DNA from 2 places in the Erwinia sp. TECH1 genome. Region 2 is predicted to be linked to the other one. Evidence: predicted binding sites of a transcription regulator. Region 2 holds the regulator's gene; the other holds the start of a gene.

Region 1 (4,418 bases), 1.1 Mb from region 2:
GAATAACCACGGGGATCTGCAACAGTGCCAGCGCCACCGCGCCCGCCAGGCCAGAAAAGTGCTGCATCTGCGCTACCACCAGCGTGTAGACGAACAGGCCGACCACGATGGAGGGAGCGGAAAGCAGGATATCGTTGATAAAGCGGATCGTTTCCGCCAGCCAGCCTTTACGGCCATATTCCGCCAGATAGATACCGGCCATGATGCCCAGCGGCGTCCCCACGATGGTCGACCAGAAAATCAGCAGGCCGCTGCCCATAATGGCGTTAGCCAGACCGCCGCCGGCCGTATTGGGCGGCGGCGTGTTTTCCGTAAACAGCGCCAGCGTCATGCCGTCCACGCCGCGCGCGATGGTCGCCCAAAGGATCCAAATCAGCCAGAACAGGCCAAACGCCATCGTCAGCAGGGAAAGGGTCAGCGCGATGCGGTTTTTCATCCGCCGCCACGCCTGCATTTTACGGCGGGAGGCTTCCAGCTCCGCGCGGGACTGCATGGCTATCATGCTCATGAGCGTGCTCCTTCACTTTTCGCCAGGCGGATAATCATCAGCTTTGAACAGGCCAGCACGATAAAGGTGATCACAAACAGGATCAGCCCCAGCTCCATCAGCGCGGCGGTATGCACGCCCGATTCCGCTTCGGCGAATTCGTTTGCCAGCGCGGAGGTGATGCTGTTGCCCGGCATAAACAGCGAAGCGCTGTCCAGCTGGTAGGTATTACCGATAATAAAGGTCACCGCCATGGTTTCGCCCAGCGCGCGCCCCAGCCCCAGCATAATGCCGCCGATCACGCCGTTTTTGGTAAACGGCAGCACGATGCGCCAGATCACTTCCCAGGTGGTGCAGCCGATGCCGTAAGCGGACTCTTTCATCATCACCGGGGTCTGCTCGAAAACGTCACGCATCACCGAGGCGATATAAGGAATGATCATGATCGCCAGGATAATCCCGGCAGCCAGAATGCCGATGCCAAAAGCCGGGCCGGAGAACAGCGAGCCGACAATAGGCACGTTGGCCATCAGCTCGCCCAGCGGCGTCTGAAAATAAGTGGCAAACAGCGGAGCGAAGATAAACAGCCCCCACATGCCGTAAACGATGCTGGGGATGGCGGCCAGCAGCTCGATCGCCACGCCTAAAGGGCGACGCAGCCAGTTTGGTGCCAGTTCGGTGAGAAACAGCGCGATGCCAAAGCTGACCGGCACGGCGATAACCAGCGCGATAGCAGAGGTCACCAGCGTGCCGTAAATCGGCACCAGCGCGCCGAACTGTTCATTAGGCGCATCCCAGGTTTTGGTCCACAGAAAGGAGAGGCCAAATTTCTGAATGCTGGGCCAGGAAGAGACGATGAGCGAGACAATAATGCCGCCGAGCAGCAGTAAGACAATCAGCGCGGCCAGCTTGACCAGCGCGCCAAAAATGAGGTCACCCTGCTTGCCGGGAGCCTTGAATGTCGGCCTGGATGTAGCCATAAAATTCCCGATAGTGAACGTTTTTGGGCGGCACAGCGGCCGCCCGAAACTTATAGCCGTTTAGTCAGCTTAGTACAGCGCTTTGCCCGAGCTGTCTTTAATATTGGTTTTCCATGCGGCGCGGATCTGCTCTACGACGGAGTCCGGCAGCGCGGCATAGTCCAGGCTGGTGGTGACCTGGGCGCCGTTTTTATAGGCCCAGTCAAAGAACTTCAGCACGGCTGCGCCCTTCTCCGCGTTGGCCTGATCTTTCTGCATCAAAATAAAAGTGGTGGAGGTGATTGGCCAGGCGTTATCGCCTTTCTGGTAGGTCAGATCCTGCGCGAAGGATTTGCTCCAGTCCGCGCCTTTCGCCGCGTCGCTGAAGCTCTGTTCGCCTGGCGCAACGGCTTTGCCGTCGGCATCCAGCAGTTTGGTATAGGCCAGGTTGTTTTGTTTGGCGTAGGCGTATTCCACATAGCCAATCGAGCCAGGCAGACGCTGCACGAAAGCGGCTACGCCGTCGTTGCCTTTGCCGCCCAGGCCAGTTGGCCAGTTAACGGTGTTGCCTTTGCCAACTTTGCTGTTCCAGTCGCTGTTCACCTTCGCCAGATAGCTGGTGAATACAAAGGAGGTACCGGAACCGTCAGCGCGGCGCACCACGTTGATATTGGCATCCGGCAGCTTGACGCCAGGGTTCAGCTTAGTGATGGCCGGGTCGTTCCATTTCTTTACGTTACCGAGATAGATATCGCCAACGGTTTTGCCATCCAGCGTCAGTTCGCCGGATTTTACGCCGGGAATGTTCACCGCCAGCACCACGCCGCCAATCACGGTTGGAAACTGGAACAGGCCGTTTTTCTGCAAATCTTCTTCTTTCATCGGCGCGTCGGACGCGCCGAAGTCGACGGTCTTAGCAATAATCTGTTTTACGCCGCCGGAAGAACCGATCCCCTGGTAGTTAATCTGCGCGCCTGTTGCTTTGTTGTACTCGGCCGCCCATTTGTTATAGACCGGCGCCGGGAAAGTCCCGCCCGCGCCCGTCAGGTTGTCGGCGGCAAAAGCGGAAACCGCGCTCAGCGACAGCGTAACAGCCACCAAACGAGCCAGGTTTTTTTGCATCAGTGTCATATTCCCTCCAGGGGATAAAGTCAGTCTTTATACTGTTTTAGTATGATTAATGATTGCTGCTGGAGGCAAAATAGGACAGTTTGATGACAGTAAAATGTACACAATATGACAGTTTTGTGACGAACATCTTTTATACAGACATCCCAGAAAAGAGTGGATCGCCTTTGCAATCGCCCTGTTGTTACTTCGCTACGCCAGCAACGCGCGCGGCAGTTGCGTGACCCGGCTTCCGAATCGACGTCGTGTATCTTCCGGAAGCGCCGTCCATTCGTTGCGCTGACTTTTCTCTGCATAAAATTCATTTTTTATCCAATATTTAGCGGCCCTGAGTGGGCTAATATCAAAGCCGAAAACGCGATGGAGGACGATTAATTTTCGCTCTCGTTTATGGAATGAAATACGTTATTAAGGGAAATTTTTATGAAATACACAGCAAAAGTGATTATTGGCAGCCTGCTGCTGGCCGCCACAGCTGGGCTGGCGCAGGCAAATGAGCAACCACCATTATTATCAGGCGATGGTTACCTGTCAGACAGAGATAACCTGGTTGCCTATTCCGATTACAGTAAAGGTTTTTCCCGCTCTTTTCAGATTGGTGACATAAAAGCTCTTATTGACGCTAACAAGACGTTGCAGGAGAAGGTAACGCAGCAGCAGGAGAGGCTTGAAAAGCTTGAGCAGCAGGAAGAAACGAAGAAACTGGATAAACAGCTCCAGGAGCTGAAAAAAAGCGTAGAGGAAAAAGACCGGGCAAACAGGGAAACGCAAGCCACCGTGCAGAGCCTTAAGGATCAAATCAGCGATCTGAAAAGGACGCTGGATGAGGTTAACAACAAAGTGAAATAGCTTTAAAAACGCGCCGATCCTCTGCAGGATCGGCGCGGTAGTCGGTTACTCTACCGTGACCGATTTCGCCAGATTGCGCGGCTGGTCAACATCGGTGCCTTTAATCAGCGCGACGTGGTAAGAGAGCAGCTGTAGCGGCACGGTGTAGAAGATTGGCGCGATAATCTCTTCCACGTGCGGCAGCGGGATAATACGCATCCCTTCGCTGTTGGCAAAGCCCGCATCCCGATCGGCGAACACGTACAGCAGGCCGCCGCGCGCGCCCCTTTTCAATGTTCCACTTCAGCTTCCCGGCTGAAGCATGTGCCGTCAACGGACAAAGAGTGGATTAGAACATCCGTTATTTTCTCTGCCCGAAACGGCCAAAAATCCGAATTCAGACAGGGAAGCCGCACAGCGTTTACTCTCTGGCTTTTCACCGCGTATTATTCCCTGTAAAGAATGCAACGGACGCTAACACAAGGAGTGTGCCACGATGGCCGGACTGCAATTCCCCTGCACTCTATTCAAAACCCAAAAGCGGATGGACGATTACAGCGCCAGTGATATGCGCTGCGGCGATCTGACCGAAGCACGGTTAAAATCCTATTACGGGCTGGTAGATGTTTCTGCCAAAGCCAATCCTTATACCCTGACGAAAATCACCCCGTTTAATCAGCCACAGTCTATGTTTTACGGCTCCCGTGGAGCTGGCGAGAAAATTACCCGCCAGCAGTGCGCGGCGATCCTGTTTGATGAGTTTCGGGAGCGTTCCCCCTTGTTCTCGGTATATGGGCCTTACCGCCATTTGGCCGAAGAGATGATTACCCACATGCAACACGGCAAAGGTTCACCTTTCAGCAGTGTGAGCCTGAACAGGGCGCTGAAGGAGCATATTTTGTCCGATAACACACCAAACAGCACTCGCTTACGGTTAGGTGAGGCTATTGAAAAATATATTGACTGGAAAAATAAATGTTATCCGGCAAAAGATAAAGAGGAGTTGCGAAAAGCTA
Region 2 (4,418 bases):
TTGACGATCAACCTTGCAGGCAGCGAGAAGCAGAAACAGGTTTCTTTACCCGGCTGGCTGGTAATTTCCAGACGGGCATGGTGATGGCTGAGCGCGTGTTTGACGATAGCCAGCCCCAGCCCGCTGCCGCCGGTCTGCCGCGAGCGCGCCTTATCGACGCGATAAAATCGTTCGGTCAGGCGAGGAATATGCTCGGCGGCGATGCCCGGCCCGTTGTCGCAGACCTTAAACTGCGCGCCGTGCGACGTCTTTTGCCAGCTGACGGTGATGCGCGTGCCGTCCGGCGTATGGTTGACGGCGTTATAGACGAGATTGGAAATGGCGCTGCGCAGCTGCTCATCGTTACCGAATACCCGCAGCTGTGGATCGGCGGAAAAGTGGATTTCGTGCCGCCCCTGGCTGAGCGTTTCCGCCTCGCGCTGGAGCAGCCGCAGCATCAGCGGCACATCGACTTTTTCCTGCAAATCAAGCGCGGGCGCGGCTTCGATCCGCGACAGCGTCAGCAGCTGTTTAACCAGAGCATCCATGCGGCGGGTTTGTTCCTGCATGGTATGCAGCGCCTTATTGCGCGACGGGCCTTCCAGCACCGCGTCGCTCATCATCTCCAGGTAGCCCTGAAGCACGGTAAGCGGCGTGCGCAGCTCATGGCTGACGTTGGCGAAAAAGTTGCGCCGCGCGCCTTCCAGCTGATGCATTTGCGTCACGTCGCGCGCCACCAGCAGCCACTGGCCTTCGCTATAGGGCATTACGCGGAACTCAAGATGGCGATGGCTGTTCAGCACCAGCGTCAGCGGCCGCGAGAAATCGCGCTGGCGCAGATAGAGGGTAAATTCAGGATAGCGCAGCAGGTTTAAGATATTTTGGCCGTTGTCTTCCGGCCAGCGCAGCCCCAGCAGCTGTTGCGCCAGACCGTTGCACCAGAAAATCGTGCCCTCTTCCGTGGTCAGCACCAGCGCATCCGGCAAGGATTCCGCGCCGCTGCGAAAGCGTTTAATCAGATGGCCCAGCTCCCGACGGCGGCGGCGGTTGCGCGCCTGCATCTGGTAAAGGCCGTAAAAAAGCGGTTCCCAGCTGCCGCGTCCGGTCGGCGGCGTGATGCTGCGATCGATCCACAGCCAGTGGGAAAGACGAAGCAGGTTAGCAAAATGCCAGCCCAGCACGGCCAGTACGGCCAGCAGCAGCCACCACGGCAGCCCGCCGACCAGCAGACCGACAATCAGCGCTGGCAGGCAGGCGAGCAGCAGCTCAAGCAGCAATCTCTTCCAGGAGAGGCGTTCCAGCACGATGAAAACTCCAGTGGGGACAATCAGTAACGCGCAGAGAAGCGGTAACCCGTTCCGCGCACTGTCTGCACCATACGATCGTGCCCGGTCAGTTCAAGTGCCTTACGCAGACGGCGAATATGCACGTCTACAGTACGATCTTCCACGTACACGTTAGTGCCCCAGACGTTATTAAGCAACTGCTCGCGGCTGTAGACGCGCTCGGGGTGCGTCATAAAGAAATGCAGCAGCTTATATTCCGTCGGCCCCATCTCCAGCGGCTGCGTTGCCGACATCACGCGGTGCGAGGAGGGATCCAGGCTCAGGCCCTGAATTTCAATCACCTCTTCCACCGCCATGGGCGAAATACGGCGCATCACCGCTTTGATGCGGGCCACCAGCTCTTTGGGCGAAAAAGGCTTGATAATATAGTCGTCCGCGCCCACTTCCAGCCCGCGCACGCGGTCTTCCTCTTCGCCGCGCGCGGTCAGCATCATCACCGGAATATCGCGGGTCATCGCCTCGCGTTTCAGATGGCGGATAAACTGAATACCGGTGCCGCCGGGCAGCATCCAGTCCAGCAGGATCAGATCGGGCCACGGCTCAATCAACAGATTAATGGCGCTGTCATAATCTTCCGCTTCTATCGGCTGATAGTCATTTTGCTCCAGCACAAAACACAACATCTCACGGATTGGGGCTTCATCTTCGACCACCAGAATGCGCTTAGCCATTATTGCTCCTGCGTTTGTGACGGAATGTCACTGGATATGCGGCGTCATTATGCGTCAGATTTATGACACTTTTATGAAAAAAGCGCCGGCTAATCATCAGTTTTATAACACTTTCAGCAGGATGGAAATGCGTAGCTGAGGTTTTTTGGCCAGGCGTTTATAATCGGCGTTTCGCTTACCTGACACTGAAGGGACGCTATGCGACTTATTCATACCGCCGACTGGCATCTGGGCCAGTTTTTTTACACCAAAAGCCGGGCGCCGGAGCATGACGCTTTTCTGACATGGCTGGTCGGACAGGTTGAGCAACATCAGGTCGATGCCGTGATCGTCGCGGGCGACGTGTTTGATACCGGCTCGCCGCCCAGCTACGCGCGCGAGCTTTACAATCGGTTTGTGGTCAGGCTGCATCAGACCGGCTGCCAGCTGATTATTCTGGCGGGCAACCACGACTCCGTCGCCATGCTGAACGAATCGCGCGAGCTGCTGGCCTGTCTGAATACGCGGGTGATTGCCGCCGCCAGCGAGGATCCGGCCGATCAGGTGCTGATGCTGAACCAGCGGGACGGTCAGCCCGGCGCGGTGCTCTGCGCTATTCCTTTTTTACGCCCCCGCGATATTACCGTCAGCAAAGCGGGTCAGTCGGGACGGGAAAAACAGCAGACGCTGCTGGAAGCGATTACTCACCACTATCAGCGCAGCTACGCGGCAGCGGTGCAAATACGCGGCGAGCTGCCGCTGCCCATTATTGCCACCGGCCATCTGACCACAATGGGCGTCACCAAAAGCGACGCCGTACGCGATATCTATATCGGCACGCTGGACGCTTTTCCCGCCCAGGCCTTTCCCCCTGCGGATTATATCGCGCTGGGCCATATTCACCGCGCGCAGCGCATCGCCGATACGGATCATATTCGCTACAGCGGCTCGCCCATTCCGCTCAGCTTTGACGAGCTGGGACGCGATAAAAGCGTGTTCCTGGTCGATTTCGCCGACGGCCAGCTACAGCAGGTCATGCCGCTGACGGTGCCGCTCTTTCAGCCCATGCAGATGATTAAAGGCTCGCTGGAAGAGATCGAGCGCCAGCTGCGCGAGATCCAGCCGCCGGAAACGGGGCAGAAAGTCTGGCTGGATATCGAAATCGCCACGCAAACCTGGCTCAACGACCTCCAGCGGCGTATCCAGGAACTGACGGAAAGCCTGCCGGTCGAGGTGGTGCTGCTGCGCCGCAGCCGCGAGCAGCGCGACAGCATTATCAGCCGGCAGAACAACGAAACCCTGAGCGAGCTGAGCGTGGAGGAAGTCTTTCAGCGCCGTCTGGCCGCCGAAGAAGAAGAGCCGGAGCGCATCGCGCGCGCCACGCTGCTGTTCAGCCAGACGCTGGCGGACATGGAGGAGCCATCATGAAGATCCTGACGCTAAGGTTTAAAAACCTCAACTCGTTGAAAGGCGAATGGAAAATTGACTTTACCGCCGAACCGTTCGCCAGCAACGGGCTGTTCGCCATTACCGGCCCGACCGGCGCGGGCAAAACCACGCTGCTGGATGCCATCTGCCTGGCGCTTTATCACGAAACGTCGCGGCTGGGTAAGCTGTCGCAGTCACAGAACGACCTGATGACGCGGGATACCTCAGAATGCCTGGCCGAGGTGGAGTTTGAAGTAAAAGGCGTCGCCTGGCGGGCGTTCTGGAGCCAGAACCGCGCACGCGGTGCCGTAGACGGCAATCTTCAGGCACCGCGCGTCGAGCTGGCCCGCTGCGACAATAACAAAATCGTCGCCGACAAGGTAAAAGACAAGCTGGAGATGCTGACCGAGCTGACCGGGCTGGATTTTGAGCGCTTCACCAAGTCGATGATGCTCTCGCAGGGACAGTTTGCCGCCTTTCTTAACGCCGACGCCAACAGCCGCGCCGAGCTGCTGGAGGAGCTGACCGGCACGGAAATCTACGGTCGCCTTTCCGCCAGCGTTTTTGAGCGGCATAAAAACGCCCGTGGCGCGCTGGAGAATCTGCGGGCGCAGGCCGCCGGGATGGCGCTGCTGGATAATGAACAGGTTCAACAACTTACGTTACAGTCAGCCCGGCTGCTGGCAGAGGAGCAGGCGCTCACTTCGCAGCTTCAGCATCGGCAGCAGCTGCTGCACTGGCACCAGCAGTACCAGACGGCGCTACAGGCAAAAGAAGCGGCCGTCGCCGGGCAGCAGGAGGTGGAAGCGGCCTGGCAGGAAGCGATGCCGCAGCTGAACCGGCTGCAACAGGCCGAACCGGCGGAAAAGCTGCGTCCTCAGTGGCTACTGCGCAATCAGCATCGGCAGGATCGGCTCGCGCTCGCTGAGCAGCAGCAGCACATCAATACGCAGCGCCAGCAGGCTCAACAGCAGCTGGACGAGCTGGCCGACGAGCTGAAAAAGGCGGAGGCGGC

Evidence for each region. The regulator PhoB, encoded in region 2, activates phosphate uptake and scavenging genes when phosphate is short. The targets are predictions, from matches to a motif close to CTGTCATAAAACTGNCNNAT.
Region 1: the regulator PhoB is predicted to act here: its motif matches at 2,681-2,700, upstream of pstS (phosphate ABC transporter substrate-binding protein PstS).

Annotation. Positions count from the first base shown of each region.
Region 1 covers NZ_JBSRZK010000001.1:179,904-184,321, reverse strand. The annotation lists gene pstA (phosphate ABC transporter permease PstA) at 1-508, opposite strand, end outside; gene pstC (phosphate ABC transporter permease PstC) at 505-1,467, opposite strand; gene pstS (phosphate ABC transporter substrate-binding protein PstS) at 1,537-2,577, opposite strand; gene ACVWZ0_RS00860 (hypothetical protein) at 2,998-3,423, shown strand; partial or broken gene ACVWZ0_RS00855 (glutamine--fructose-6-phosphate transaminase (isomerizing)) at 3,469-3,712, opposite strand; gene ACVWZ0_RS00850 (YPO3983 family protein) at 3,899-4,418, shown strand, end outside.
Region 2 covers NZ_JBSRZK010000001.1:1,299,348-1,303,765, reverse strand. The annotation lists gene phoR (phosphate regulon sensor histidine kinase PhoR) at 1-1,283, opposite strand, end outside; gene phoB (phosphate response regulator transcription factor PhoB) at 1,307-1,996, opposite strand; gene sbcD (exonuclease subunit SbcD) at 2,195-3,403, shown strand; gene ACVWZ0_RS05990 (SbcC/MukB-like Walker B domain-containing protein) at 3,400-4,418, shown strand, end outside.